DNA from 2 places in the Geobacillus sp. B4113_201601 genome. Region 2 is predicted to be linked to the other one. Evidence: riboswitches for the same ligand, from Rfam matches in the RefSeq annotation. Region 2 holds a riboswitch; the other holds the start of a gene.
The links. Region 2 has a riboswitch for thiamine pyrophosphate ahead of thiC (phosphomethylpyrimidine synthase ThiC). Riboswitches for the same ligand answer to the same signal wherever they lie in the genome.
Positions count from the first base shown of each region.

Region 1: it holds a riboswitch for thiamine pyrophosphate, as region 2 does, so the genes downstream of both, tenA (thiaminase II) here and thiC (phosphomethylpyrimidine synthase ThiC) in region 2, are expected to answer to the same signal.

Region 1 is NZ_LQYX01000035.1:160,377-175,899, reverse strand. Features, by position in the region: gene B4113_RS05385 (cytochrome d ubiquinol oxidase subunit II) at 1-963, shown strand, start outside; gene B4113_RS05380 (YkvA family protein) at 1,602-1,874, shown strand; gene B4113_RS05375 (TerC family protein) at 1,891-2,583, shown strand; gene B4113_RS05370 (hypothetical protein) at 2,608-3,072, opposite strand; gene B4113_RS05365 (carbon starvation CstA family protein) at 3,361-5,436, shown strand; gene B4113_RS05360 (YbdD/YjiX family protein) at 5,429-5,632, shown strand; partial or broken gene B4113_RS05355 (2-dehydropantoate 2-reductase N-terminal domain-containing protein) at 5,758-6,135, shown strand; gene B4113_RS05350 (alpha-glucosidase) at 6,301-7,968, shown strand; gene B4113_RS05345 (YfiT family bacillithiol transferase) at 8,157-8,693, shown strand; gene B4113_RS05340 (MFS transporter) at 9,296-10,501, shown strand; gene B4113_RS05335 (class I SAM-dependent rRNA methyltransferase) at 10,995-12,179, opposite strand; TPP riboswitch at 12,322-12,429, shown strand; gene tenA (thiaminase II) at 12,542-13,225, shown strand; gene B4113_RS05325 (ECF transporter S component) at 13,259-13,849, shown strand; gene B4113_RS05320 (ABC transporter ATP-binding protein) at 13,864-15,318, shown strand; gene B4113_RS05315 (energy-coupling factor transporter transmembrane protein EcfT) at 15,315-15,523, shown strand, end outside.
Region 2 is NZ_LQYX01000046.1:17,121-32,643, forward strand. Features, by position in the region: gene B4113_RS07165 ((2Fe-2S)-binding protein) at 303-785, shown strand; gene B4113_RS07170 (MerR family transcriptional regulator) at 1,442-1,867, shown strand; gene B4113_RS07175 (MFS transporter) at 1,867-3,024, shown strand; gene B4113_RS07180 (saccharopine dehydrogenase family protein) at 3,119-4,273, opposite strand; gene B4113_RS07185 (aldehyde dehydrogenase family protein) at 4,688-6,169, opposite strand; gene B4113_RS07195 (thiamine pyrophosphate-binding protein) at 6,358-8,013, opposite strand; gene B4113_RS07200 (aminotransferase class I/II-fold pyridoxal phosphate-dependent enzyme) at 8,010-9,188, opposite strand; gene B4113_RS07205 (hypothetical protein) at 9,343-9,582, opposite strand; gene thiC (phosphomethylpyrimidine synthase ThiC) at 9,994-11,685, opposite strand; TPP riboswitch at 11,853-11,966, opposite strand; gene B4113_RS07215 (methyl-accepting chemotaxis protein) at 12,091-13,344, opposite strand; partial or broken gene B4113_RS07220 (RDD family protein) at 14,060-14,455, opposite strand; gene B4113_RS19840 (hypothetical protein) at 14,564-14,737, opposite strand; partial or broken gene B4113_RS07225 (PP2C family protein-serine/threonine phosphatase) at 14,765-15,496, opposite strand.

The DNA.
Region 1 (15,523 bases), on a different contig from region 2:
TCGATTGATTTCGGGGCTGGGTTTTTTAGCGCCTATAGTCATTGGGCAAACAAACAGCATCTTTTGCACCGCATCATTCAGCGCTATCTTTCCCCTGTCTGGGAAGTGACGAACGTCTTTCTTGTCTTTTTCTTTGTCGGCATGGTCGGCTTTTTTCCGAAAACGGCGTATTATTACGGTTCTATTTTGCTTGTCCCGGCGAGCATCTCGATCATTTTGTTAGCTATTCGCGGCTCGTACTACGCGTTTCATACGTATGGGGGGACGGAACGGAACTGGTATTTAATCGCTTATGGATTGACAGGGCTGTTGATCCCGGCCTCGCTGTCTATCGTGTTGACGATTTCCGAAGGCGGGTTTGTAGAGGCAGGCGCTTCAGGTGTTGCGCTTAATTATGGGAAGCTGTTTGCAAGCCCGTTGTCATGGAGCATTGTGCTGTTAAGCGTGACGAGCGTTCTTTACATTTCTGCCGTTTTCTTAACGTATTATGCGGACGCGGCCAAGGATGAACGAGCGCGAGCGCTGTTGCGCCGCTACGCTCTTCTTTGGAGCGGGCCGACAATGTTGTCAGCGCTGCTCATTATTTATCAGCTCCGCTACCATAATCCCGAACATTACGCCAACCTATGGAACGTGGCGTGGATGCTGGTCATTTCCTTTTTGTTTTTTGTCATGACCGTTTGGCTCCTTTGGCGGCAACGGCGATTCGGCTGGGCGTTTATTGCGTTGTTGTTTCAATACGCGTTCGCCTTTTACGCCTATGGCATTTCACATTATCCGTATTTGCTATACCCGTATTTGACCATTTATGACGGGTTTACGAATGAGACGATGGCTATGGCGTTGATCGTTGCGTTTCTTGCCGGTCTATTGTTGTTAATTCCGTCACTTTATTTGCTTATGCGTCTCTTTTTGTTTAACAAGGCATACGTGAAAGGAAAATGGGAAGGAGGGAAAGGATGATGGAGACATTTTTGCTCATGTATGCGCCGATGATCATCGTCGCCCTGTCGATCGTTGCTGCGTTTTGGGCTGGTTTGAAAGATGGGCACGTAAACGAGTAAATACCATTTTTTCGTTCATGCATAGTTTGCCGCCGATCGCCCACACTAGCGGATGAACCTGTCAACGCGCCGCGGATCCTCTTTTTATTATTGATTCTCATCGGGATGATAGGGCTGAAATTCACCGCTGGGCAGTAAGGCGACAAACGGGGGCGGCAAACGCACATCGCCATGTTGGCGCTTGATCGGTGCGGAAACATCGCCTTTTTGTGTGATGTTTCGGCACAAATGGATTGACAGGTCGTATCAATATTGATTATGATAAAATTAGACAACGCGATATCGTTTTGTTAAAGGGGAGTAGCTTTAACAGCGAAGTCGTCAGTTCAGGGCGCAGTTCCCGCCCTCGGCTTTGTTGGCAACGGTGACGTTGTTAGCGAGACCTTTACCTGCGGCGGTAAAGGTCTGTTTTTGTTTAAGACCTTTACCAGCCATGGTAAAGGTCTTTTTTCATGGACGGAAACGAAAGGGGGAAGATAATCGTAAACGAAAATGGACGGGGAGTTGCTCCGAAAAGAAAGAGATGGAGGGGATGGAATGCGCAACGTTTGGAAGCGGCTTCGCTTAATGGTTCGAATCCGTCGGTTTCTTCCGTTTTTGGTGGAGTTTTTTACGTCGCGCGAAGTGCCGAGACGAAAAAAAGTGTTTTCCATCGGCCTGCTGCTGTTGTATGTGGCGCTGCCGTTTGACCTCATTCCCGATTGGCTAGCAGTAGTGGGTTGGATCGATGATTTCACTGTTTTGCTGTTCGTTTTGCAGCGCATCATCGCGATCGCTCCTGCTTCCTTAAGAGAAAAATATCAATTGTAGGGGAGGAAGGATACAGATGGAATGGGTTTCACCTGAGTTTTGGGCCGCGTTGCTGTCGATTATCATCATTGACCTTTTGCTGGCAGGAGATAATGCGATTGTCATCGGACTCGCGGCCCGCAATTTGCCGAAGCACCAACAGAAGAAGGCGGTGGTGTGGGGGACGGCCGGCGCCGTCGTCATTCGGGCGTTGGCGACGATGTTTGTCCTCTGGCTGTTGAAAATTCCGGGCCTTTTGCTAGTCGGTGGTGTGCTGCTTGTCTGGATCGCGTATAAGCTGCTGATCGAGGGAAAAAGCCACGACGATGTCGAAGCCGGGGGAAGTTTATGGGGGGCGATCCGCACGATCATTATCGCCGATGCGTTGATGGGGCTTGATAACGTGTTGGCGGTCGCCGGTGCCGCTCATGGAAGTTTTCTCCTTGTTGTCCTTGGGCTGCTCATTTCTGTTCCGATCATGGTGTGGGGCAGTACGCTCATTTTAAAATGGATTGAGCGCTTCCCGATCATCATTACGATCGGCGCTGGTGTCCTTGCTTGGACGGCGGCGAAAATGATCGTTGGCGAGCCGTTTTTGAAAGAGTACTTTGCCAACCCTGTGATCAAATACGGGTTTGAGTTGCTCGTCGTTGTCGCTGTCATTGCCTTTGGAACGTGGAAAAAACAAAAAACTGCCAAAGAACCGCAGCCCAAAGCCGCCAACGAATGATTGGCGGCTTTTCTGATGGAGCGATTATCGAGTAGACGGCCGCCACCATTTCAACAGAACGACTTGCAGCAATCGTCCAACGGCCCATCCAGGAATGACTGATAAAATGGGCAGCCAAATCGGCCCGAAAAAGATGCCCGCAACTTTGACATCGAACGAATACATTAAACCGACGGTCACAAAGTAAGCGGAGAAAACAAACGGCAAAAACGAATACGGTGTTTGGCCGCCGCCGGCATCCTTAAACGCGTCCCACATCGCAAAAAAGTACAAGCAAGGATAAAACATGAGCCAGCCGATGTCAACCATGGCCGCCGCTTCATTGGTGCGCCCTAAAAAGCTGAGCCGAATGGCTTCGTTAAACCGCGATTGCGTGTTAATGAGCAGCTCTAAAAAAATCATGGCGATTCCTTTGACATACTTTTTGTTTAACAGTTGCCCGAAACCGGGCAAGGCGATGCTCCATAACAATGCTTCGATGGCTTTCACTTTCTCGACCCTTTGCTAAAATAATGTTTTGTGACCGCTGCGTTGGTTGTTTCGCGATGAAGCAGAACAAGGAAGAGCGAGCGAAAGCAGAAGGATCAGTCCAGAGGCGCGCAATTACATTTTTCGCTTTCCTTTTCTATTTTATGCTTTTTTGCAATAGTGGAATGAAGATCCTTGCCTATTAGGCCAAATAGGTCATGTGTACGGGAAAAACTTCTTCCAATTTTTCAGAATAATGAATATAATGAGAATGGGGAGAATTTTAATTGCATCAAAGGGGGAAAACGTGTGAAGGGGCTGAAATCGATTTTGTTATGGGGCCTGACTTCGGTTCTAGGGGCCGTAGGGTTCGCCATTTTGGCTTTAAGCCGCGGCGAATCGGTCAACGCCATGTGGCTGATTGTCGCTGCCGTTTGTACGTATGCGGTCGCCTATCGCTTTTACAGCCGGTTTATCGCCCGCAACGTGTTTGGTCTCGATGATAGCCGGAAAACGCCGGCGGAAGTGTTCAATGACGGAAAAGACTATGTTCCGACCAACAAATGGGTGTTGTTCGGGCATCACTTCGCCGCCATCGCCGGCGCCGGGCCGCTTGTCGGGCCGATTTTGGCCGCGCAGATGGGGTATTTGCCGGGAACGCTTTGGATTGTCATTGGCGTCGTTCTTGGCGGAGCGGTGCAAGACTTTGTCATTTTGTTTGCTTCGATGCGCCGCAACGGGAAGTCGCTCGGCGAAATGATTAAGGAAGAAATGGGGCCGGTCACGGGGCTTATCGCTGCGTTTGGCATTTTGGGCATTATGATTATTTTATTGGCGGTGTTGGCGCTCGTGGTTGTGAAAGCGCTTGTCGGAAGCCCGTGGGGGATGTTTACGATCGCTGCGACGATTCCGATTGCGATTTTGATGGGCATTTACATGCGCTTCATCCGTCCGGGACGCGTCGCGGAGGCATCGCTTGGTGGATTTGTGCTGCTCATTGTATCGATTGTAGCGGGGCAATATGTCGCGGAGCATCCGACGCTTTCCGCCATGTTCACGTTAAAAGGGGAAACGATCGCCATCTTAATGATCATTTATGGCTTTGTTGCCTCGGCTTTGCCGGTGTGGCTCTTGTTGGCGCCGCGCGACTATTTGAGCACGTTTTTGAAAATTGGCACGATCATTGGTCTGGCGCTCGGCATTTTCGTTGTGATGCCGGATTTGCAAATGCCGGCAGTGACGAAATTTATCGATGGCACCGGACCGGTGTTTGCCGGCAATCTGTTCCCGTTCTTGTTCATTACGATCGCTTGCGGCGCGGTGTCTGGATTCCACGCGCTCGTGTCGTCCGGCACAACGCCGAAGATGATTGAGCGGGAAAGCCATGCGCGCCCGATCGGCTACGGCGCGATGCTGATGGAGTCGTTCGTGGCGGTGATGGCGATGGTGGCAGCTTGCGTCTTGACGCCGGGAGCCTATTTTGCCATCAACAGCCCGGCGGCTGTGATCGGAACCGATGTGGCGCAGGCGGCAAAAGTGGTATCGTCATGGGGATTCACCGTCACGCCGGATATGCTTGCGCAGCTGGCGAAAGACGTCGGCGAGCAAACGGTGTTGTCGCGCACGGGCGGGGCGCCGACGTTGGCGATCGGGATGGCGCACATTTTATCAAGCGTCATCGGCGGCAAGACGCTCATGGCGTTCTGGTACCACTTTGCGATTTTGTTCGAAGCGCTGTTCATCTTGACGACCATTGACGCTGGCACGCGCGTCGGCCGTTTCATGATCCAAGACATTATGGGGACGTTCTACAAACCGCTCGGCAAAACGGATTCGCTCGTCTCGAACTTGATCGCCACGACCCTTTGCGTACTGGCGTGGGGTTACTTCCTGTACCAAGGCGTCGTCGACCCACTCGGCGGCATCAACACGCTCTGGCCGCTGTTTGGCATCGCCAACCAAATGTTGGCCGGCATCGCTTTGCTGTTTGCTACGACGGTGCTGTTTAAAATGGGGAAAAAAGCGTATGTCTGGGTGACGCTCGTGCCGACGACGTGGCTGCTTGTCGTCACGCTGACGGCCGGGTATCAAAAACTGTTCCATGAAAATGTCAAAATTGGTTTCTTGTCGCATGCGAAACTGTTCCAAGACAGCTTGAGCCAAGGCAAAATGTTAGCGCCGGCAACGAATGAGGCGCAAATGCGGCAAATTATTATGAACGACTACATTGATGCGACATTGTGCGCGATTTTCATGCTCGTTGTCATTGCTATGCTGATTTCCGCGCTCAATGTTTGGATCAAGGTGCTGCAAAACAAACACGTGCCGCTCAAAGAAGCGCCGTACGTGCCGCGCGACGGAGAGGGAGCGAAGCACTATGCCTAAATGGCTGAAAAACGTTTTGGCTTATCGCCGCCAGTTTCTAGATTTGCTTGTCGGCGTGCCGAGCTATGAAAAATATGTCGAACATATGAAAACCCATCATCCTGGCGAGCCGATCAAGTCGCGAAAAGAGTTTTTCTGCGAGGCGCAAGAGGCGCGCTACAATGCCAAAGGCGGCAAAGTGTCGCGCTGCTGCTAGCGGCCTCGAAGGAAGAAGAGGCACGTCCCCTTCTTCCTTTTTTCTTCTTGACAACGGTCATGGCGTTTCCATGGACGTGCGGCAGGCTACGAGATCGCTTGGGGAAGGAAGGAGTGAGGGATACGATGCGCGTTCTCGTTGTTGGAGCGGGGGCTGTCGGCGGCTATTTCGGCGGACGGCTGCTGGAAAAAGGGGTGGATGTTGCCTTTCTTGTTCGCGAGAGGAGAAAACGAGAGTTGGAAGAACGGGGGCTTGTCATCCGTAGCGTGCACGGTGACGCCGTGTTGAGGCCCAAACTGATCGTTGCGGGGGAGGACGATGGACCGTTTGACGTTGTCGTGTTTGCAAGCAAAGCCTATCATTTGACCGGCGCGATCGCTGATGCCAAACCGTATGTCGGAGAGGGGACGATGGTGTTGCCGCTCCTAAATGGCATCGCTCATATGGAGTCGTTATGGGCGGTCTTCGGGCGTGAGAACGTCCTTGGCGGGCTTTGCTTTATGAGGAACGCTTGGCTGCTCGGCGATGAAATGGGAAAACGCCGTCCGCTTGGCGCGAGTCGGTCTGCTCTCGGCCAAGCGGCTGTTTTTTTGGAAAAGAGAGTTGTGCACGGCGGAGATGTGTTGTACAGTTAATAGTGAAAACGTGTGCACAAAGGAGGAGCAGCCTTGAAGAAAACGTGGTGGAAAGAGGGTGTCGCCTATCAAATTTATCCGCGCAGTTTTATGGATTCCAACGGCGACGGCATTGGCGATCTTCGCGGCATCATTGAGAAGCTCGATTATCTTGTCGAGCTTGGGGTCGACATTATTTGGATTTGCCCGATTTACCGCTCGCCGAATGCCGATAATGGATATGATATTAGCGATTATCAAGCGATTATGGATGAATTCGGAACGATGGCCGACTTTGATGAGCTGCTCGCCGAAGCCCATCGGCGCGGGTTGAAAATCATTTTGGATTTGGTCATCAACCATACGAGCGATGAGCACCCGTGGTTCATCGAATCGCGCTCATCGCGGAACAGTCCGAAGCGCGATTGGTATATTTGGCGCGACGGCAAAGACGGGCGCGAGCCGAATAATTGGGAGAGCATCTTCGGCGGCTCGGCATGGCAATACGATGAACAAACGGGACAGTATTATTTGCACATTTTCGATGTCAAGCAGCCGGATTTGAATTGGGAAAACGATGAGGTGCGCCGGGCGCTGTATGATATGGTCAACTGGTGGTTGGAGAAAGGGATCGATGGCTTCCGCGTCGATGCCATTTCCCATATTAAGAAAAAACCAGGGCTTCCCGATTTGCCGAATCCGAAAGGGCTGAAATACGTGCCGTCGTTTGCCGGCCATATGAATCAGCCGGGAATTATGGACTATTTGCGAGAGCTCACGGAGCAAACGTTTGCACGTTACGATGTAATGACCGTCGGGGAGGCGAACGGCGTGACGGTCGAGGAAGCCGAACAATGGGTCGGAGAAGAGCATGGTGTGTTCAATATGATTTTTCAGTTCGAACATTTAGGGTTATGGCAACGCCAGGATGATGGATCGATCGATGTTCGGCGGTTGAAGCGAACATTGACGAAGTGGCAAAAAGGGCTGGAAAACCGGGGCTGGAATGCGCTCTTTTTGGAAAATCACGATGTGCCCCGCTCCGTGTCGACATGGGGGAATGACCGCGAGTATTGGGCGGAAAGCGCGAAGGCGCTCGGCGCGCTGTACTTTTTCATGCAAGGAACGCCGTTCATTTATCAAGGCCAAGAAATTGGCATGACCAATGTTCAGTTTCCTCATATTCACGATTATCGTGATGTCGCGATTTTGCGGATGTATGAACTGGAGCGGGCCAAGGGGCGCGCGCATGACGAGATCATGCGCACGATTTGGAAAACAGGTCGCGACAATTCACGCACACCGATGCAATGGTCTGCCGAGCCGAACGCTGGATTCACCACGGGAACCCCGTGGATTCAGGTGAATGATAATTATCGGACGATCAATGTCGAAGCCGAACGGCGCGATCCCCATTCGGTCTGGTCGTTTTACCGGCGAATGATCGAGCTTCGTAAACAACATGAACTGCTTGTTTACGGAACGTACGATTTGCTGCTGGAACATCACCGTTCGATTTATGCATATACAAGGACGCTTGGGAGCGAGCGAGCGCTTGTCATTGTCAACTTGTCGGAGCGGCCGGCTCTGTATCGTTATGACCCGATTCGCCTCCAATCGGACCATTTGGCGCTGAGCAATTATCCGGTTCGGCCGCATAAAAACGCCACTCGTTTTATGATGAAGCCGTATGAAGCGCGGGTTTATCTCTGGAAAGAATGAGAAGGAATTGGTTCGGTCGGCGTCGAATGGATGTCTATAAGGCTGGTGAAAAACGGTTGTTTCTCTTGAACATGGGGGAGCGTGTGAAAGGCGATCCGGATGCGACAGGGCTTTTCTATTTGAGAAACGAGGCTGGTAAGCGGCCTGTTTCCTTAAATCACCGGCCTCATAGAAAGGAGAGGAGAAAGATGACGACCATCGACCCGATCCGTTATCCTATCGGAACGTTTCAACCGCCGGCGGCATTTTGCGGCCAAGAGGTAGAAGAGTGGATCAAAGCGATCCGTGAACACCCCGGTGCTTTGCGGGAGGCGGTGAGCGGATTGAATGAAGAGCAGTTGAACACTCCCTACCGCGACGGCGGGTGGACGATCGCCCAAGTCGTTCACCATTTGGCCGACGCGAGCATGAACGCGTTTTTGCGCACGAAATGGGGGCTGACGGAGGAACACCCGCTGGTAAAACCATTTGCCGAAAGCGAATGGGCTAAAACGGCGGAGGCGCGCTCGCTGGCTATCGAACCTTCGCTCGTATTGCTTGACGGTCTTCACGCTCGGTGGGCAGCGCTGCTGGAAGCGATGACCGAAGCCGATTTTCACCGCACCGTTCGGCCGGAAGGAGCGGCGAAGGAGATGCCGCTTTACGTATTGACGGCGTTGTATGCATGGCATGGCAAGCATCATACGGCGCAAATTTTGGCGTTGCGCCAACGGAAAGGATGGTAAAACGCCGCTGCGGTCGAAGGAACGGAGGCCTCATTTTGGTTCGTTGGATTCAAAGCGTTGCGAGGCGTTTGCGGCCGGCACCTGCAGTGGCAAGCAAGGAAACGTAATGGGTTCGGATCAACGGTTTAGCCGTTGTTTAGGATCTGTTTTTAGGCACCTTTCGTCCTAGGATGGAGCGGCCTTTATACGTTTAGCCGTTGTTTAGGATCTGGTTTTCCACAGATCCTTTTTGTTTTTCGGAGAACGGGGATGTTAAGGAACGGGGCGCTTGGCAATATCGTTTCGCCAATCGAAAAGATTGGTCACATCGGTTCTACTTTTCCTATGTTCCTCCTTGATCAAGCAGGGAAGCTTTTTTTCGCCTTTTTAGAAGGCTGTGATCTTCGAGCGCATACACGTTCCCCGCATCGTTTTTCAAGCGGAAATCCCTTATGGCATCGGCTTCATTTTTCACACGCTTCCCGATGGCGATCAGGGGAAGTGCGGTTTTTCTCCGCCTTTTTTGAAAACAGAAAGGAATCGATCATTTCGCTTACACAAACGCATCCAGTATGTTATACTGACAAATATTGAGGGATACGAAAGATAGGAAGGGGAGAGATATGGGTGCGCAACAACAACCGGTGGTGACGGAGCAGAAAGAGAAAATTTGGACGCGCAATTTCCTGTTCATTTGCCTCGCCAACTTTTTTGTTTTCCTCGGATTTCAAATGACGCTGCCGACCATCCCGCTTTTTGTCGAGCATTTAGGTGGCAATGATCAGCTCATTGGCCTCGTTGTTGGGATTTTTACTTTTTCGGCGCTCGTCGTTCGGCCTTTCGCTGGCCATGCACTGGAGACGAAAGGACGACGGTTTGTGTTTTTGCTCGGATTGCTCATTTTTGTCATTTCTGTCGGATCCTACAGTCTGATCTCGAGCATTTTCTTTCTCTTTTTCATGCGGGTGATCCAAGGAATTGGCTGGGGGTTTTCGACAACGGCATCCGGCACGGTAGCGACCGATATCATTCCGGCGAGCCGCCGCGGGGAAGGGATGGGGTATTACGGGCTGTCGGGAAATATTGCCCTCGCCTTTGGCCCGTCGCTTGGACTTGCGTTGGCGGCCTCTATTCCGTTCAACCGCTTATTTCTGATTTGTGCGGCGCTTGGTGTGGCTTCTTTGGCGTTTGCCGCGGCGATTACATATAAAAAAGCGGAGGCCAAGCATGGCCAAAAGGAAAGCAAATGGGATCTTTACGAAAAGACGGCTTTGATTCCATCCGTGCTGCTTTTCTTTTTAACGGTGACCTTTGGCGGCATCGCTTCCTTTTTGCCTTTGTATACGGCGCAAAAAGACATCGGCGGCTTGCAGCTATATTTTTTGCTTTACGCGCTCGCTTTAATGGTGACGCGGACGTTCGCCGGTCAGTGGTATGACCGGAAAGGGCATCGGGCTGTCTTTCTCCCCGGTGCCGGGCTCATTTTGTTGGCGATGCTGCTGCTCGCTTGGCTGCCGGGGGAATGGGCGTTATTGGCTGCGGCGGTGCTGTACGGTTTTGGGTTTGGCATGGTGCAGCCGGGGCTGCAGGCGTGGTCGGTGGAGCGGGCGCCTGTTCATCGGAAAGGGATGGCGAACGCGACGTTTTTCTCGTTTTTTGATTTAGGAGTTGGCATTGGGGCGATGGTGTTCGGCCAGATCAGCCATTGGTTTGGTTATCCGGCCATTTACTTATCAGCGGCTTGTTCCGTGCTCGTTTCGATGTTCGTTTATTTAGCCGTGCTGCGCAAAGAGCAGCCGTTTCCGCCGCGCCAAGGAAACAAGGCGTAGGGAAGGGGCGCCGAGGGGAGCAACGGCTTCTAGGAGGCTGGTGAAAAACGGTTGTTTCTCTTGAGCATGAAAGGCGCTCCTGATGCGACTAGGCTGATCCATTTGAGAAACGGGTTTGATCAGCGGCTTGCCCCCTTAAATCATCAGCCTTCTAGAAGGCCGGTGAAAAATTGCTGTCACACACGAATCGGCGGCATGTTCATTCAGAAAAGAAACTTGATTTTGCAAGGCTTCTCTAATTGAGAAACGGATGGAATCAGTAGTATTTTGCACTAAATCACCAGTCTTCTAGGTGCTGCCTCGTTTCCCCTAAACCCCTGTGCTCAGCCTGTGAGCTGGGCTATGAGCAGGAAGCTCGTTTCGGAGAAGGCCATGGTTATTGTTCGTAATAAAGAAATTCCGCTCTCCATGTCCCGTCTTGATCACCTGACAAGCAGGCACGGTGACAAGAAGAGCGAACGATGCTGCGAAAAACAAAATGGCACTGATATCGTTATCGCCGGGAGCGGACTTCGTAAATAGCGAATTTTAAATAATCTCCTTCTTCAGCGGCGAGCAGTTTTGGATGATCGTAGCCGGCGCCGCCCCAATAGACTTGGCGGAGCACTTTTTTGGCGTCAAACGCCGCAGCGGCGACCATCTCTTGAAACAGGTGCGGGCGGACGTGGTATGAGCAGCTCGAAGTGACAAAAAAGCCGCCGTCTTTGACGAGTTTGAGCCCGTTTAAATTAATATCCTTATAGCCGCGCAGCGCCTTTGGAACGGCATAGGCCGATTTGGCGAACGCGGGCGGGTCGATGATGACGACATCCCACTGTCGGCCGGCGCGCACGGATTCGCGCAAATAGTCGAAGGCGTTGGCGACGACAAAGTCGATGTTTGTAAAGCCGTTTAAGGCGGCGTTGCGTTTCGCCGTCTCGATGGCGTGTTCGGAAATATCGACAGCGGTGGCATGTTTCGCGCCGTACAGGCAGGCGTTCAACATGAACGACCCGGTATGGGTGAAGCAATCGAGCACGGTCGTCTCCGGGCCGATCAGCGGGCGGAGCGCGGCGCGGTTTTGCCGCTGATCGAAGAAAAAGCCGGTTTTTTGGCCGTTTTCAATATCGACGATGTATTGAACGCCGTTTTCTTCGATCACGACCTCGGTTTCCGCTTGTTGATACCAAAAGCCTTTTTCTTGTTTGAGCCCTTCAAGCTCGCGAACGGACACATCGTTGCGCAAATAGACGGCTTTGGGGGAAAACACTTCCAGCAAGCCGCGTAAAATCCAGTCTTTGCGCCGCTCCATTCCAAGCGTCAATATTTGCACGACAAGGATTTCTTCGTATTTGTCGACGATCAGCCCCGGCAGAAAATCGGCTTCGCCGTAGATGGCGCGGCAGGAGCGAACGCCGGGGATCATCCGCTCACGATACGCCCACGCTTGGCGAATGCGCTCGACAAAAAAGCGCTCATTCAATTCGTCATCGGGGTTTTGCGTCAGCACACGGACGATGATTTGCGAGGCGGGGTTGATGTACCCTTTCGCCAGCCAATAGCCTTGGTGGTTATAAACGTCCACGAAGTCGCCCGGCGTGATGTCGCCTTCGATGCGGTCGACTTCGCTTTGGAAAATCCATGGATGGCCTTGTTCAAGCCGTTTTTTTCGCTGCCGTTTCAAAATGACGTTTGCCACTCTGTTCACTCCTATCCGGTAGTCAATCGTTGCGCTTTTATCATAGCGAATGGCGGTGGCCGACGCAACGTTGGCCGGAAAAAACGGTTGACAACGGGAACGGCCGTGATATGATAAATGTAAACAAGGAAATAGCATCATTGCGATCCACTAGGGGGGCCTTTAGAAAGGCTGAGATCAAAGTGTGCCTTTGAGACCCTTAGCACCTGATCTGGGTAATGCCAGCGTAGGGAAGTGGAGGAGCTGCACGAAGGCGGGCTATGTCCTTTTTGCCTAGCCAAACGGTGAGCCCACGCCGCTTTCTTTACGCCGATCCGTAAAGGAAGCGGCGTTTTTATTTCGATGAAAAAGGGGGAGAAACCATGTCTTTTGCCAAGCGAGTGCGCGCAGCGGCCGACCCGATCTGGCAGGCGAGCTTTTGCCATCCGTTCGTTCAGGAGCTCGGCCAAGGAACGCTTGAGCGTGAAAAATTCCGTTATTATGTGATGCAAGATGCGTATTACTTGCGCCATTTTGCCCGTGTGCAGGCGCTCGGAGCTGCCAAGGCGCCGGATCTGGCCGCGACCGCCCGGCTCGCCCATCACGCGCAGAGCACCTGCGAGGCGGAGTTGTCGCTGCATGAAACGTTCGCCGAGCTGCTTAACATTACGGAAGCGGAGCGGGCGGCATTCGTTCCCGCGCCGACGGCGTACGCGTATACTTCGCATATGTACCGGGCGGCGTACGAAGGGCACTTAGGCGATGTCATCGCCGCCATTTTGCCTTGCTATTGGCTGTACTATGAAATCGGTGAACGCTTAAAAACGTGCCAGCCGAACGATCCGATTTATGAAAAATGGATTGGCACATACAGTTCCGACTGGTTCCGTTCGCTTGTCGAAGAACAGATCGCGCGCTTGGATGCCATCGCTGAGGCGGTCACCGAGGAGGAGCGCTCCCGGATGGAGCAGCATTTCTTAATCAGCAGCGAATATGAGTATGAATTTTGGGACATGGCGTACCGGCTCGAACGCTGGCCGTCCGCGCGGCTGGCGGCAAGCCGTTGACGTGGGCAAAACGAACAAAGGAGGGACATTGAGATGGAACGGAAGGCAAAAGGGTTGAAGCTGGCCGACATTTTAACAACGATTGTGATTGCGATTGTGTTCGGGGTGATTTACAAAGTATGGGGGCCGCTGTACGATATGGTGAAAGTGTTTGGCTTCCATGCCGATCAATTGATGTATGGGATGTGGTTTATCGCCTCATCGCTCGCCTATTTGCTCATCCGCAAGCCCGGGGTGGCGCTGCTTGCCGAAACGGCGGCTTCGTCCGGTGAGCTGATCATGGGGTCGCAGTGGGGGCTTGAAGTGCTCATTTATGGATTTGTTCAAGGGTTGTTTGCCGAGCTTGTGTTTGCGGCGTTCCGCTATCGGCGGTTTGACGTGTTCGTCGTCTCGCTAAGCGCGGTCGGCGCGACGGCCGGTTCGCTCATCATGGACTTTTACAAAGGCTACATTGACGCGCTCGCCCCATGGAACATGGCGCTCTTTTTGCTGGCGCGCTTTATCGGTGCCATCGTGATTGCCGGCGCGTTCGCTGTCTCGTTGGCCAAGGCGCTTGAGAAAACCGGGGTGACGCAAATGTGGCGGCCGGCTTCCCAAGACGACTATGACGCATTGAATCGATAAGGCGGCGAAGAAAGATGAAAGAAGCGGTATCGATCGAGCGGCTGCGCCTGAAATTTCCCGGGCGCGCCGGGCTGTTGTTTTGCGATTTGTCGCTTTCGATCGCTCAAGGGGAGAAAGTGCTCCTCCTTGGCCCGTCGGGATGCGGCAAATCCACGCTATTGCAAGTGATGGCCGGCCTTATTCCCAATTCGATTGACGTGCCGATGAAAGCCGAGCGTCTCGAGCGGCCGGAACGCTGGGGGTACGTGTTTCAAGACCCAGATGCTCAGTTTTGTATGCCGTATGCGGATGAGGAGATCGCGTTTGCCTTGGAAAATCGAAACGTGCCGCGCGAGCAGATGCCGGAGCGCATTCACGCGCTGTTGGATCAAGTCGGCTTGGCCATTGCGCCGCACACCGACATTCATACGCTTTCGGGAGGAATGAAACAGCGTCTTGCTTTGGCGTCTGTATTGGCGCTGGAGCCGGATGTGCTGTTTTTGGACGAACCGACGGCTTTGCTTGACGACGAAGGAACGAAAGCGGTGTGGCAAACGGTCAAACAAGTCGGTCGGGAGAAGACGGTCATCATCGTCGAACATAAAATTGACCATGTGCTCGATTTTATTGACCGTATCATTTTGCTGGGGCGCGATGGTCAAATTATCGCCGATGGTGAGGCGAAAACGGTGTTTTCCCGCTATAAGCACGCCATTGGCGCCCACGGCATTTGGTATCCAGGCATCTGGGACGACTACGGATGGCCGGAGCGGCGCGCGGTCAGCGAAGAGGGCGAGGAGCTGCTTCGCCTTTCTCAGTTTCGCGGCTTTAGGAGGAAAGAGGCAAAAATTGAGGTTTCCGAGGCGGCGGTGAGAGGCGGCGAGTGGATCGCTGTCACGGGAAAAAACGGCGCCGGCAAAAGCACGTTGCTGCATGCTTTGATGCAACTCATTCGCACCGAAGGACGCTATCAGCTGTTTGGAGACGACATCAGCGAGCGGCAGCCGCTGCATCGCGATATCGCGTTTGTGTTTCAAAATCCCGAATGGCAGTTTGTCACCCATTCTGTCCGCGATGAACTCGCTTATTCCCTCAAGCTCCAAGGGCGCCCGGCGGCGGAAATCGAAGCGTTGGTTCACCGCTTTTTGGTCGAGTTTGACCTGATCGAGCAACAGGATACGCACCCGTACCAATTGTCGGTCGGGCAAAAGCGGCGGCTGAGCGTAGCGTCTTCCGTCATCGCCGGCCAGCGCCTTCTTTTGCTCGACGAGCCGACCTTCGGACAGGATGCGAAAAATACGTTCGCTTTGCTCGAACGGCTCGAATCGCAGCGCCAGCAAGGAGCGGCGGTCATCATGGTGACGCACGATGAGCACATTGTCCGCCGTTTTGCCACAAGGCGCTGGGTGATTGAAGACGGTGCGCTTGTCCGCGACGAGCCGTTGGACGTTTGCCGGTTGGCGATTGCCAAGAGGGGGATGGGACGATGAAGTGGGAAATCTCGCATCGGGAAACATGGCTTTATGAGGCGAATCCGACGCTGAAGCTCGCGGTGCTTGTCGTGCTCTTTTTGGCCGTGCTGTTGATTCACAATCCGAATGTGCTCATTAACTTGTCGCTAGCTCTTTTCCTTTTGTTTTGTTTTGGCACGGGGTATCCGGCGAACGTTTTATTCTGGATGTTTTTGCCGTTTTT
Region 2 (15,523 bases):
TACACGATATAATCACCGGCCCCTAGGAGGGCGGTGAAAAATCGTTGTTTGCCTTGATCGATGATGGAATGCTTGAACATAGTGCAACCAGTTTTTCTACTTGAGAAACGATTCTGAGAAGCGTTTGTGCGAGTAAATCACCGGCCCCCTAGGAGGGCGGTGAAAAACGGCTGATTCCCTTGCTCAATGCGGGGGCGAAAAGCAGAGGCGATGCAACAAGGGTTTTCTCATTGAAAAATGACAGTCTAAAGCCGTATTCCCGATGAAATCACCAGCCTCTTAGACGGGAGGTGCACTGCACGATGGAAGAACCGACAAAACGGGAGCTTGTGTTGCACATTAACGGCGAGCAACGAACCGTCGTCGTCCGCCAAGCGGAGACGCTGCTGTTTGTTTTGCGCGATCACCTCGGGCTGACCGGTGCCAAACCGGGGTGTCTAAACGGGGACTGCGGCGCCTGCACCGTCCTCGTCAACGGCACGCCGATCAAATCATGCATGATGCTGGCGATCGAAACGGTCGGCAAACCGATCACGACGATCGAAGGGCTCGATGATGCTCCTATACAGCAGGCCTTCGTCCGCCACTTCGCTTTTCAGTGCGGCTACTGCACGCCGGGCTTCATCATGAACGCTCAGGCGCTCATCGACCGGCATCCGGACGCCGATGACGCGATGATTCAAGAATGGCTCGAGTCGAACATTTGCCGCTGCACAAGCTATCAAGAAATTGAAGCGGCGGTCAAAGAAGTGCTCAAAGCCAGCAAAACGAGCGTGACGCGCTAGCGCCATTTCCAGCTGACATCGCCCCAAGCAGCCGGCGGCACAAAGAGTCGGCCAAGAACGCTCAGCCATCGTAGAAGCGGTTATCGGCGGAGGCTGGCCCCGAAAGTCGTTTGCCTTGATAGAAGGCCGGTAAAAAATCGCTGTTTACCGATGGAACGCGCGAACATAAAGGCCGGTGAAAAACCGCTGTCACACACGAATCAGCGGCATGTTCATTCAGAAAAGATCCATGGGCGGCGATCGACCCTCCACCCAGACATGAAAATCTCGCGACAGTTCGGCATTTTCACGGAAAAGCTGATTCTGCAAGGTTTCTCAAATTGAGAAACGAATGGAATGAGCAGTATTTTGCACGAAATCACCAACCTTATAGAGGCCGATGCAACAAGTTTTTCTACTTGAGAAATGATTCCGGGAAGCGGTTGCCCGAGTCAATCGCCAACCTCATACATTCCGTGTACAATCATCGCATATCAGGTGAAAGAGGGTGTCCCGTTCTTTCGGCGACACCCTCTTATTGAATTTGTACAGCCGCGAAAACCACGGTTTTTCCCTCCCATTCCAAAGTCCTATTGACAAAAATATAACGTTCACGTTAATGTTATATTTGTGAAAAACGCGGTTGGTCATGATGCAACGAAAGCGAGGGCCCCATCATGAAACGATTGAAAATTGACGACGTCGCCAAAGCAACCGGCTTGACGAAACGCACGATTCGCTATTACGAAGAAATTGGTTTGATCAAACCGCCAGCGCGGAGCGACGGCGGTACGCGCCTTTATACCGAGGAGGAGATCGAACAGCTGAAACAAATTATCGCCGCCCGCGAAGTGCTTGGCTTTTCCCTTCAGGAGCTCCAACACTTTTTATCCTTAAAAGAAAAAATCGCCGCGCACCGGGCCGAACTCCTTCAGACTGCCGATCATGAAAAACGGCGCGAACTCGAACAAATCGCTGCCGGACTGCGCCAACAAATCGCCATGCTGGACGAAAAGATGAAGAAAATGGAAACACTCAAACAAGAGTTGAAACAAATGGAACAGCGAGTCAACACGATTTTGCAGGAAGGGAGAGAAGAATAATGGACGAAGGAAGACAAACACGGGCGCGGTGGATCACCGTTGCCGCTGCATTTTTGGCGTTTATGGGCATCGGGGTGGTCGATCCGATTTTACCGGTCATTGCCGAAAGCATCGGCGCAACCCACTGGCAAGTGGAAATGCTGTTTACCGCCTACATTTTTACGATGGCCGTCATGATGATTCCGGTTGGTCTCATCGTCAGCCGCGTCGGCGATAAACAAATGATGGTGATCGGACTTGGCCTTGTCACGATGTTCTCATTATTGTGCGGCTTTGCGGCGAACATCCCCCAATTATCCCTCTTCCGCGCCGGGTGGGGGCTTGGCAATGCGACATTTTTTGCGACCGCCATGACCTTGTTGATCGCCTTAACACCGCAGGCGAGCACGGCTGTCGGCTTGTATGAGGCGGCGATCGGCCTCGGGATGGCCGGCGGTCCGCTCATCGGCGGGCTGCTTGGCCAACATTCATGGCGCTACCCGTTTCTCGGCACGAGCGTGCTCATTTTTATCGCCTTTTTGCTTGTCGCCTTGTTTGTGTACGATCCGAATAAAGGAAAACCAAAAAAGGCGGCCGGGTGGCAAGAAATGCGGCGTCTGCTCGCTTTTCCGCCGTTTTTGAAAGGAGCGGTAGGCGGTATGCTTTACTATTACGGCTTTTTCGTTGTTCTAGCGTATTCGCCGCTTATCATTCACTTATCGGCCATTCAAATCGGCCTCGTCTTCTTCGGCTGGGGGCTTTGCCTCGCCTACGGTTCGGCGGTGCTGGCTCATCGGCTGGAGGAAAGACATGAACCGAAACATCTACTGCCGTACAGCTTATTGCTGTTTGCGGTGTTGCTGCTGCTGTTGGCCGTCGCCCAACCAACGTGGCTGACGATCGTCTTGATCATTTTGTCAGGGCTTGTATCCGGCGTAAACAACGCCTTGTTCACAAGCTACGTAATGGAAAGTTCGCCGTACGAACGTGGCGTCACTTCCGGCATGTACAACTTCGTCCGCTGGATGGGGGCGGCCATCGCCCCGGTACTGTCCGGCGTCATCGGCCACGCTTTGTCCGTCAAAGCCCCGTTTATGGTCGCCATGGCGCCGGCGCTGGCCGCCTTTCTTTTCCTAGCTTGGCGCAAAGGCGAGCCGTCGGAAACGAAAGCCGCCTAACCGCCGCGCATAGCGGCGCGATCAGCACCGCCACCCCACCCCCGTTTCGCAGCTGAAAACGGGGTGGGGTGGTTTTCGTTTGGTGCGTTCTTCTCTAGCGATCTGTTTTCTTCTCGCGAATCATCACTCCGCGCCGCTTCATCTCCTCAATATACACATCCCCTGGAACGATTTGTTCAGGCGGATAGACGCCGCGCTTTTGGATGATGCCGCGGCCGATCAGTTGGGCGACAGCGGAAATCGTGTACGCTGTCGTCCGCGCCATCGCCGTCACGTTGTTTTCGCGGTCGTTGAATGTCACCGTCTCATATTCGAGCACCGTTTCCTTTCCTTCTTTCCGCCCGCCGACGATCACCCGAAGCAAGACGACATCGTCTTTCCCTTTTAAATCAAGAAGCGGCGTCAAGACGGCCAGCAGCACGTCGCGCGGCTTGATTGGGCGCCCGCCGATCTCCACTTCAAAATCGTTGCGCGTCAAGTTCAAGTCAACGAGGAGTTTGAATTTTTCCGCGTGGCCGCGATAGCGGATCGTTTTATACTCAAGCCGCTTCAAGTTCGGAAACGAGCGCGACAGCGTCGATGTTCCTCCTGAAGTATGAAACGCTTCAAGCGGCCCAAACCGTTCAAAATAAATCGGCTCGATCTCTGAAAGGGACGGAACTTCCTGCACCTTGCCGTCGCGGATGATCAAAGACGGATCGGTGTAATGATCAAGAAGCCCTTCCAACGAAAACACATGGTTGTACTCGAGCGGTGGATCGGGATGGACGGGAATGCCGCCGACATACAGCTGAATCGATTCGACTTCATCGAGTTGGCTCGCTCCATAGCCGGACAAAATATTAATCATGCCGGGAGCGACACCTAGGTCAGGAATGATCGTCACCCCCGCTGCCTGGGCTTGATCATGGAGCTCCAACACGCGGTCGGTAATATGGCCGATATGCCCCCCTAAATCGACCGAGTGAACACCGGAGGCGATCGCTGTTTTCGCCACGGTTTCATTAAACCGATAAAACAGCGCATTGACCACCACATCATGCTTTTTCATCAAAGCGGACAGCTGTTGCTGATCGCCGGCATCCGCTTGTACTGCCGAAAGTTTTTCCGATTGGAGTTGCCGCGCGGCTCGCTCCGCTTTCGTTCGATCGACATCCGCCAAGGTGACGGCTTCCACCGCTTCGCTTTGCACTAAATCACGCGCTGCTTCCTTTCCCATCAACCCTGCGCCAAGCACGAGCACTTTCATCGTTTCTCCCTCCTGTCACCGATTGTTGATCATGCGCTCGCGTTCTAGAAGGCTGGTGATTTCGTGCAAAATACCGCTGACTTCCACCCATTTCTCAATGAGAGAAACCTCGCAGAATCAGCTTTCTTTTTGGAATGAAAATGCCTCCGATTGGTGTGTGACATCGGTTTTTCACCGACCTTCTAGGAGGCTGGTGATTTACTCGCGGATACGGCTTTACAATGTTATTTCTCATTTCGAAAAACCTTGTTACATCGGGTCCTGTTTTTGCTCATTCCCCCATTAATGAAAGGAATCAGCGGTTTTCACCGGCCTTCTAGACGCTCTTCCCTTTTGCCGCAGATGCCCTTCCTTTGGCTACCCGTCCTCCCCGTCGGCCGCCGTTTTTCCGTTCCGCGCCGATGGCAGCCCGGTTCAGTCAGCCGTATCAATTTGCGCCCGCTGCAGTCTGCCGCTGAAATCGACATAAATGCTCCGCCACTCGGTGAACACGTCAAGCGCGGCGACGCCGGAGTCGCGATGACCGTTGCCCGTCCCTTTCGTACCGCCAAACGGCAAATGAATCTCCGCACCCGTGGTGCCGGCGTTGACGTACACAATGCCGGTGTCCAAATCGCGCATGGCCCGAAACACGTTATTGACATCGCGCGTGAAAATCGCGCTTGACAGCCCATAATCGACGCTGTTGTTGACATCGATCGCTTCGTCCAAACTGCGGACGGAAAGGATCGACACGACCGGGCCGAAAATTTCTTCGCGGGCGATGCGCATCTTCGGCGTGACATCGGTGAAAATCGTCGGTGCGTAGTAGAAGCCGCGCGCATAGTCGCCTTCACGCAATATATAGCCGCCCACAAGCAGCTTCGCCCCTTCTTCTACGCCAATGCGCACGTAGCGGTCGATTTTTTGCAGCGCTTCTTCATGGATGACCGGCCCTACCTTGACCGTTTCATCGAGCCCGTTGCCGATTTTCAATGTGTTCACGGCTTCAAGCAGACGCCGCTCAAGCTCCTGTTTCACCCGCTCATGGACAATGACCCGGCTGCACGCGGTGCACCGCTGCCCCGAGGTGCCAAAGGCGCTCCAAATAATGCCGTCGACCGCTAGCGACAAGTCGGCGTCATCCATGACGATCACCGCGTTTTTCCCGCCCATTTCAAGCGAAACTTTTTTCAACAGCCGTCCGCATGTTTCCGCAATCATCCGCCCGACTTCATTCGAGCCGGTAAACGAGATGACCTTGACATCCGGATGTTCGACGAGCGCATTGCCAGCTGTCGGCCCGTCGCCATGGACGACATGAAACACTCCCGGCGGCAAACCCGCTTCTGCAAAAATGCGCGCCAACTCCTGCGCCATAATTGGCGTTTCCAGCGCCGGCTTCCACACGACCGCATTGCCAGCCACAAGGGCAGGGAACGACTTCCAAGTAGCGATCGCGATTGGGAAATTCCACGGCGTGATGATACCGACTACCCCGACTGGCACCCGAACGCTCATGGCGAATTTATCTTTCAACTCCGATGGCGTCGTGTCGCCGAACAACCGCCGCCCTTCCCCCGCCATGTAAAACGCCATATCGATGCCTTCTTGCACTTCGCCGCGCGCTTCCTCAATCACTTTGCCCATTTCCATCGTCAACAGCCGAGCCAGCGCCTCTTTCCGCTCTTGAAGCAGCGTCCCGACTCGATACAAAATTTCCGCGCGTTTCGGCGCCGGCACGAGCGCCCATCGTTTTTGCGCTTCCTTGGCTGCCTGAACCGCCTCATCGATATCTTGGGCCCCTGACATCGGCGCCTTGGCGATGGTTTCCCCTGTCGCTGGATTGATCACCGGCGCCCACCGCCCAGTGCTCGGTTCTTTCCATTTTCCATTGATATAGTTTTGAATGTTCATCGCCTACTCCCCCCATTTTCGCGCAATGGAATGATGGAGCCGGATCGCGGCATTTCCCGGCTCCGTGGCCGGGAGCACCTTTGCGGCCGCCTCCTTTTTCGAACCATCCAACCGGCACATCAACATTGGCAACGGTGAATATTTTTTGGAACAATCACCGTTCCCAACAAAACGACTGCCGTCCGCGGTCACAGCGATTGCCGCGCCCGCAGCTCCTGCATCGTCGTCGAGACCGAAAGACAATCGGGATCAGCCAGCACTTCAATGACCGTCGGGCGTTTGGCCGCCAGCGCCGCGCACAGCGCCTCTGTGAACTGCTGTTCCGTCTGCACTTGGAAGCCAAGCCCATTCAAACATTCCGCCAAGCGGGCAAACGGAACGCTCCCCAACTCCGTTCCGATGACCCGACCCGGAAACCGCAGTTCTTGATGCATGCGAATCGTCCCGTACATGCGGTTGTTAAATACGACGGAGATGATCGGAATGTCATACCGGACAGCTGTTTCCAACTCTTGCATCGTCATCATAAATCCGCCGTCTCCCGACAGCGACACAACCGTTCGGTCGGGCAATGCCAGTTTGGCGCCTATGGCCGCCGGCATGCCGTATCCCATGGCTCCGGACGTCGGTCCGATATACGTATGGCCTTCGCCAAACGGGAAAAACGTGTGAAGCCAGCCGGCAAAATTCCCTGCGTCGTTTGTGAAAACAGCGTTGTTCGGCAAATGGCGCGCGAAACTTGCCATGGCCGCTTCATACACATTGCGCGGTTTTTCTGGCAGCGTTGCGGTTTGTTCATACTGCTCCCGCCGTTTTGCCACCCATTCTTGCCAGCTCGGCCGCACCGCAATCGTCAGCAGGCGGGATAGCGCTTCCCGACAGTCGGCCCAAATGGCCACGTCCGGCGCGCGCACTTTTCCAAACCCATCGCTGTCCAAGTCAATATGAATGAGCGTCTGATTAGCAGACGGTACACAGTAGTCTTGCGTAGTCACTTCCGATAACCGTGTTCCGAGCGCAATCACTACATCGGCCTGCTCCGCTGTCTCCCTCACCGCTTCTGGCGCTCCCAAGCCGAGATGCCCGACGTAGCACGGGTGATCATGGGGAAATACGTCATGGCGACGGAACGCTGCCATCACCGGCAACGAATACGTTTCAGCCCATAACCGCAGCAGCGGCTCCGCGCCCGCCCACTTGACACCTCCGCCGGCGATGACGAGCGGCCGCTTGGCGCGCGTCAGCCAAGCTTCGACTTCCCGAACGTCCTCGTGGCGCGGAGCCGGCTTCGGCACTTGGGTGGAAGCCATCACAGCTTCCGGGACGGTTTGCCAAAGCACATCCTCCGGCAGCGAAACGACAACCGGACCGGGTCTGCCCGTCTTCGCGGTGCGAAACGCGCGCTGCACCAGCTCCGGCACTCGTTCGGCGTCGCGAATTTCGACCGTCCATTTCGCGAGCGGGCGAAAAAACGCCTCCAAATCAACCTCTTGAAAACCTTCCCGGCCAAGAAAGCGGCTGTCCACTTGCCCTAAAAATACGACCATCGGCGTGGAATCTTGTCTAGCCGTATGGACGCCGATCGCCAAATTGGCGGCGCCGACCGCCCTTGTTGCTAAGACGACGCCGCATGTCCGCGCCGCTTTCGCATACCCTTCCGCCATAAACGACGCTCCTCCCTCATGGCGGGCGGAAATGAACTCAATCGACGGCTCTTCATAAATGGCGTCAAGCAACGGCAAGTAGCTTTCCCCGGGCACGCCAAACACATGGCGGATCTGTTCCTGTTTTAGACATTCCACGATGACCTTGGCCACCGTCACGTTTCGGATCGTTCGTTTCATGGCGCCAGCGCCCCCCCATTCACTCGTTTCCACCGCTCCAATGCTTGCTCGAGCCGCTCAATCGGCGCCGAGAGCGAAACGCGGACGTACCCTTCTCCGGCCGGGCCAAACGCCGTTCCCGGTGTGACGATAATCCCCGCATCATCGAGCAGTTGGGTGGCAAATGATTCGGATGAGTACCCTGTGGGAACGGGAACCCATAGGAAAAAAGTCGCCTTCGGACGCTGCACGTTCAAGCCGAGTTCGCGAAGCCCTTCCACCATCCTGTTCATGCGCGCTTCATAAACCAAACTGTTCGCTTTCGCAAAAGCCTGCCCGTTCGTCAGCGCAGCAGCGGCCGCTTTTTGAATGGGAATGAATTGACATGTGTCGATGTTGCTTTTGATGACCGAAAGCGCTCGAATTAGGTGGCGGTTTCCCACCACATACCCGATGCGGCAGCCCGCCATGTTATAGCTTTTCGACAATGAGCCAAATTCGACCGCTACCTCTTTCGCCCCGTCCACCTGCAAAATGCTCGGTGACTGAAACCCGGCGAACGTCACCAATGAATACGCGGCGTCATGGGCAATGAACAGCCGATGCCGGCGCGCGAGGGAAACGGCCTCGGAAAACACGCCGATCTCGGCCACGGCCGCGGTCGGATTGCTTGGATAGTTGAGGAGCATCAGCTTCGCCTCATCATACACGTCGGGAGAAAGCGCAGCAAACTGAGGCGCGTAACCGTTTTGAGCATCCAAGGGCAGCGCCCGGCTCCGCCCGCGGGCAAAATGAACCGCCGTTCGATAAACGGGATAACCGGGATCCGGCACAAGCACAAGCTCTCCCGGCTTCAGAACCGCTTGCAACAGATGAACGATCCCTTCCTTCGAGCCGATCAAAGCGAGCACTTCCGTTTCTGGATCGAGCACGCCCCCGTATTCCCGTTCATAAAACCGGGCGACCGCCTCCCGATATTCCTTGCAGCCGCCATACGGCGAATACGTATAATGTTCCGGCGCCTCGAGCTCTTTTTTCAACACCTCGATGACAAAGGAGGGCGGCGGCAAATCGGGAGCGCCGATCCCTAAATCAATGACATCGACCCCTTGCTTCACCAGCTCCTCTTTTTTCTGTTGAAAACGGGAAAACAAATAAGGCGGCATCGTCTCCACAAGATCGGAAAACAAAGTCAATCCCCTCCCTCCTCATGCCCCTTCGTTTCAGTGTATGCGCCCACTCACTGCTCACATGCCCATTCCTGATCCCGCCCGCACTGACTGACATCTCCCAATTCTCAAAGAAACGTTCCATGGGCAACGCGATCTGCCCCACCTAGGGATGAAAATCTCACGCCAGTTCGGCTGTTCCATAGGCAGCGCGCCCCACCCAGGGTTGAACATCCCGCGCCGGTCCGGCATTTTCACAGAAATGTTGCATGAGCAACGTTTTGCCTTCCATCCGGGGTTGAACATCCCGCGCCAGTTCGACATTTTCACAGAAATGTTGCATGGGCAACGTTTTGCCTTCCATCCGGGGTTGAACATCCCGCGCCAGTTCGACATTTTCACAGAAATGTTGCATGGGCAACGTTTTGCCCCCATTCAGGGATGAACATCGGCGTCAGTCCGGCACTTTTTAGAAAACGCTCCCAAAAATAACGTGCTCGACCATACAAATTCGGAGGCGCTTCGAAAAGTCTTGCATTTCGTCGTTGGTCCATAAAAAGAAGCGGCCAGCACCATCTATCGTTCGATGACGCAACTGGCCGCTGTCTATGGAAGCGAAACGCCGGCGAAGGCGCTGCAATAGACTGCGCAGTTTTCCCTTCACAAATAAATTATGTTATGACTAGAAATTTACCTCTTATGTCATTATCATAACAGATAAAAAACAATTTGTAAATATATTTTTATTCTATATTTTCTGTATAATTGTATATCCTTACCCAACTGGCGGGCTTCCGCGCTTTCATACGTTCGTCCGTCCTGACTGGACTTGTCATTGATACAGAGAAGCGCCCTTCTGAACAAATTCCTTCGCTTTCGCTTGCATGCCGTCTTCTTTCATTTTCCGCTGCAGCTCATGAGAAATGCTCATCGAGCAAAATTTCGGCCCACACATCGAACAAAAGTGGGCGGTTTTCGCCGCGGCAGCCGGTAAAGTTTCGTCATGGTATTCACGGGCGCGCTCCGGGTCAAGCGATAAATGGAATTGGTCGTTCCACCGAAACTCAAAGCGCGCCTTTGAGAGCGCATCGTCGCGCTGCTGGGCGGCCGGATGTCCTTTCGCCAGATCAGCGGCATGGGCGGCGATTTTATAAGCGACCACCCCGGCACGCACATCCTCTTTGTTGGGCAGCCCTAAGTGCTCTTTCGGCGTGACGTAGCAAAGCATCGCCGTTCCATAGGCCCCAATGATGGCGGCGCCAATGGCTGACGTAATATGGTCATATCCGGGCGCGATGTCGGTGACAAGCGGCCCTAACGTATAAAACGGCGCCCCATGGCAAATTTCCTGCTCCCGCTCGACATTTTCGCGAATTTTATGCATCGGAATGTGTCCCGGCCCTTCGATCATCACTTGCACGTCATGCTTCCAGGCGATGGCCGTCAACTCCCCGAGCGTCTTGAGTTCGGCAAACTGCGCGTCATCGTTCGCATCGGCGATGGAACCCGGCCGCAGCCCGTCTCCGAGCGAAATGGCCACATCATACTGTCGCAAAATTTGGCAAATATCTTCAAAATGCGTATACAAAAAGTTTTCTTGATGATGTGCCAAGCACCATTGCGCAATGATTGAGCCGCCGCGCGAGACGATGCCGGTCACGCGGCTGGCGGTGAGCGGAATGTAGTGAAGCCGCACCCCAGCATGAATGGTCATGTAATCGACCCCTTGCTCGGCTTGCTCGATCAGCGTTTCGCGGTACACGTCCCATGTCAGCTTCTCGGGCGCTCCCCCGACCTTTTCGAGCGCCTGATAAATCGGCACCGTTCCTACCGGGACCGGCGAGTTGCGGAGAATGTACTCACGCGTTTCATGAATGTGTTTGCCCGTCGATAAATCCATCACCGTATCGGCGCCCCAACGCACCGCCCACAGCAGTTTTTCCACTTCATCGTCAATCGATGACGAAACAGCCGAGTTGCCGATATTGGCGTTAATTTTTACATGGAAGCGGCGGCCGATGATCATCGGTTCGCTCTCCGGATGATTGATGTTGGCGGGGATGATCGCCCGCCCCGCCGCCACTTCCTGGCGGACAATTTCCGGATCGATTCGTTCGCGAATCGCGACAAACTCCATTTCTGGCGTGATGATCCCCCGTTTGGCGTAATGCATTTGCGTCACCGCTTTTCCTAGCTTCGCGCGCAAAGATCGGCGGGCAAAGGGAAGCGCCAGCGAACGAGGAGCGACCGCCCGCGGCTCCACTTCTTCGACATCGACGCGCTCAATGATCCAGCGATGCCGGAGAGGTGGCAATCCTTTTTCGATATCTGGCTCAAAATGAGGGTCTGTATACGGCCCTGTTGTGTCGTACACACGCACGGGCTCGTTTTCCACTTCGCCGTGGGCTGTCTTCGTCGGCGACAGCATAATTTCTCGCATCGGCACGCGCACGTCCGGACGCGATCCCTCGATATACACTTTGCGGCTAGATGGGAATGACATTAATGTGCGGATGTTTTCCATGCATGGATCCCCTTTCTTTTGATTTCATCGACTGGATCCATGCCATCACGCTTGGAAGAAGGCAACCATCAAAAAGGGAAAGAGAGAGGACGAGACAAAACAAAAACAGGTTCCGACAACGGAACCTGATCGAAGGCAAAAGGGCAAACGAACATGACACGTCCATCTGTTCCCGCTGCCTGCTTCCCTACGCTGGCATGACCCAGATCAGGTTCAAAGGGTCAAAGAACTTCACCGCGTTCTTTTCTCAGCCCGGCTCTCGGACTCCCCTAGCAGATTACGCGTATGACGCGATCACAGCTCATTTTCTTCATTTTATCGCATCGTCAGCCGGCAGGCAATCTTTTTTTCACTGCCGACTGGGGCGAGATTTGGCCCCCCCTTTCGTATCCATGTTTTTTTCAATTACACCGAAAAATGCTTCAGCATCGTCCGCATCTCGTCCGCCATTTGGCCCAACGATGCCGACGAAGAAGCGATTTCTTCGACGGAAGCCATCTGCTCTTGCGTTGCCGCCGATACGTTAGCGGTGCTGGCGGACGATTGTTCTACAATATCGGTCATCTGTTGCAACGCTTCATCCACATGACGGACATGATCCGTCATCTGTTCAAGCGCCAGCGAAACTTGTCCGATTTGTTCGCTCACCTGCCCCACCGCCTCACGAATATGGGCAAACGATGCCCCACAAGCATGGGCAGCATTCAGTCCATGCGCCACTTCCGAGACGACCCGTTCGGTGGAAGCGATGGCCCGCTTCGTCTCTTCTTGGATGTAGCCGATCAGCTCAGAAATTTGCTGCGCAGAACGAGCCGATTGTTCAGCCAGTTTTCTCACCTCGCCGGCGACGACGGCAAATCCTTTCCCTTGCTCACCAGCGCGCGCCGCCTCGATCGCCGCGTTGAGCGCCAACAAATTCGTCTGTGAGGCGATGCCCGTAATGGCCTCGGTAATTTGTCCGATCTCGTTCGATCGTTCGCCAAGCGCTTTGACGATCTGACCTAGCGATTGGACATGACCGTAGATAAACTGCATTTGCTCCGACATTTTCTCCACCGATTGCTCCCCAGACTCGGCCTTTGCCGCGGTTTCCTGAGCCCGATGAGTGACATCTTTTGTCCGACGGTCCACATCGCCGAGCGTTCGGGAAATGGTATTGACTGCCGCCGCCGTGCCGCGAACAGCGCTAGTCTGCTCTTCGGCATGAGACGCCATCGTTTCCATGGTGGTCGCGATTTGTTCGGTAGCTTTTGTCGTCTGTTCGGCGACAGCGGCAAGCTGTTGCGAATATTGCGCGACTTCCTCGGCATGATGCTGGATGCTTTTCATAACTTCTTGCCATGCGTCCGCCATATAATTTAACGATGCCGCGATCGGCCGCAGCTGGCGCACCCGGTCCAATGGCACACGCGCCGTCAAATCCCCCTCCGTCATCTTCTCTAAGTGGCGGTTAATAACGGCGATCGGCGCAACAAACCGCCGGTAGTTGAGCGAAGCGGAGATCAGACCGATCAGCGCACCAAACAGCACGGTGGCCATCAATGTCCAGCCAAGCGCTGCACCATGAATGTCATTCGCTAGGCAGACCCCCGCGCCAATCGCTGCCGTGCCCGGAATGACAACAAACATCGTGCGGATGATATAGCTCGTTAGCGACAAACCATTTCTCCTCCTTCTTTTGTCACGTCAGTCGTTTCATGGTGATCACTGCATGAAATTGATTCGCTGTCGCGCGTTCATGTAAATTTTACCGATATAAGAATTATACTAATGAAAAATGATCATCCGAACAACATTTTTATGCTTCAAGCCTCTCTGCCCCCCCAACAACCACGTTTTTGTCTTTTTGAAATTTTTCTCAAGCGCGTGATATGTATTGATGGCTAAGCCAATTTATTCGACATTGGAATAAAAAATCCTCCCGATTTCCGTCGAAAACACACGAAATATGAATTTACTGAACACCGTTGCCAGAAGGACGGTGAAAAACGGCTGTCACACACCGATCAGAGTCATTTTCATTCAGAAAAGAAAGCTGATTCTGCGAGGTTTCTCTCATTGAGAAACGGGTGGAGCTCGGCGGTATTTTGTACGAAATCACCGGCCTCCTAGAAAGCTGGTGAAAAACCACTGATTCCTTTCATCAATGGGAGAATGAGTGAAAAACAGGATCAATATGGTAAAACCGTACCCGCGATGAAATCGCCAGCTTTCGAAGGACGCGGGAACTGACTGAGAGGCAAAGACACGTTTTATCAAGGCTTCGCTTCTTGAGAGTCAGCGCCGATGTCCTCATCCCGCATCGCAACTCTGCGAGCAAAAAGAAACAGGCCCCCATTTGAGAGCCGCTCGTTTCCTTGGTTACGCCGTCGTTTTTTTCTGTTGTTACATACATCCTAGCGATAAAATCGTGAATCGACCGTTTGTCTTCTCTTGCAGCTACCATCATCGCACTGATAATAAGTCCCATTCCAAAAGTAACAAAATACACAAGTCTGTCGACAAACGAACGCAAAAACATCGTACCAAGGCCGACTTTGCCGCCGTTTACTTTGGCAATTCGGATGCCGATCATCCGTTTGCCGACCGTATAGCCATACCAAACCGCCGGAACAACTAAAGCGTAAAGCAAGTTGGCCAATGTCGTAAACCAGTTCGTTTCCATACTGCCCGTAATCAAATAGCCGATGACCGAAATCGGAATGCCGATCACAATAGCGTCCAACAAGTTAGCCAACAACCGTTTCCAAAATCCAGCCGGACGGTTCATTTCTATCTGTCATTCCTCCTTTTGCTCCGCTGATATCATTCTATTCTTGACGAACGGCGGAATTGTCTTTATTTCAGCAGACATTTTTCCAAATGAAAAACATCTTTTTCACCATTCATGACCGCTAAAACGTTCTCCGGCACAAGGACGTAGCCACGCAAGGACGATAAGGTCGGTGACGACTGGCACGAGCAAATCGGCGGCATCGCGCAAAAAAGTTGATTTCGTCAGGCTTTTCTCACTGAGAAACAGATCAAATCGCACTATTTTGTACGGAATCATCGCTCCTCGATCGCTGGCGCTGTTTCACTACCATAATTTTGCAGCCACTGCTGAAAAATCGTCCGGGAGCGGCCCTTTTTGAAAGAAATAACGGCGCAAGCGCGATAACAGCGTTCGTTCATCGAGCGAAACATACGGCGCAATCGCATCGCGAAACGTCTCAATTTTTTGACGCACTGAACCCACCTTCTCCCCTTCGATGGCTCCGTCCGAATACAAAATGAGCGTCGCCCCCGGCTCATAACGCAGCCGCCCGCTCTCAACAAAAAGCCGCGGGAGCAAACCGATCGGCGCACAGCCGCGGTCCAACTCCGCCACCGTTCCATCCGGCTGAAACAAAAATCCAGGTGGATGACCCGCCGAGGCATATTCGATCATTCGCTCCTTCACATCGACCAGCACATACATCGCCGTAAAATAATACGTCGTCCGCCCGTTTTCGTGATACAGTTGGCGCATATGGCGGTTGAGCTCCTGGAACACTTCGTTCGGAACGATTCCCTTGCGGATAACCCCGTTCAGAAGCGAACGAACGGACATGCAAATGAGCGAAGCCGCCGCCCCATGCCCCATCACATCCATTAAAAAAATGCCATAACGCCGTTGATCGATCGGATACCAAGCGTACATATCCCCACCCACCTCCCGCGACGGTATGTACGTTCCAGCAATGGAAATCCCCTCAGCGGATAACGGCTTGCTCAATACCCGTTTTTGTACTTCGCGGGCCAGCTTTAAATCATCTTTCACCGCTATGATATCCGGCTCTTCTAAAGACGAACCAGA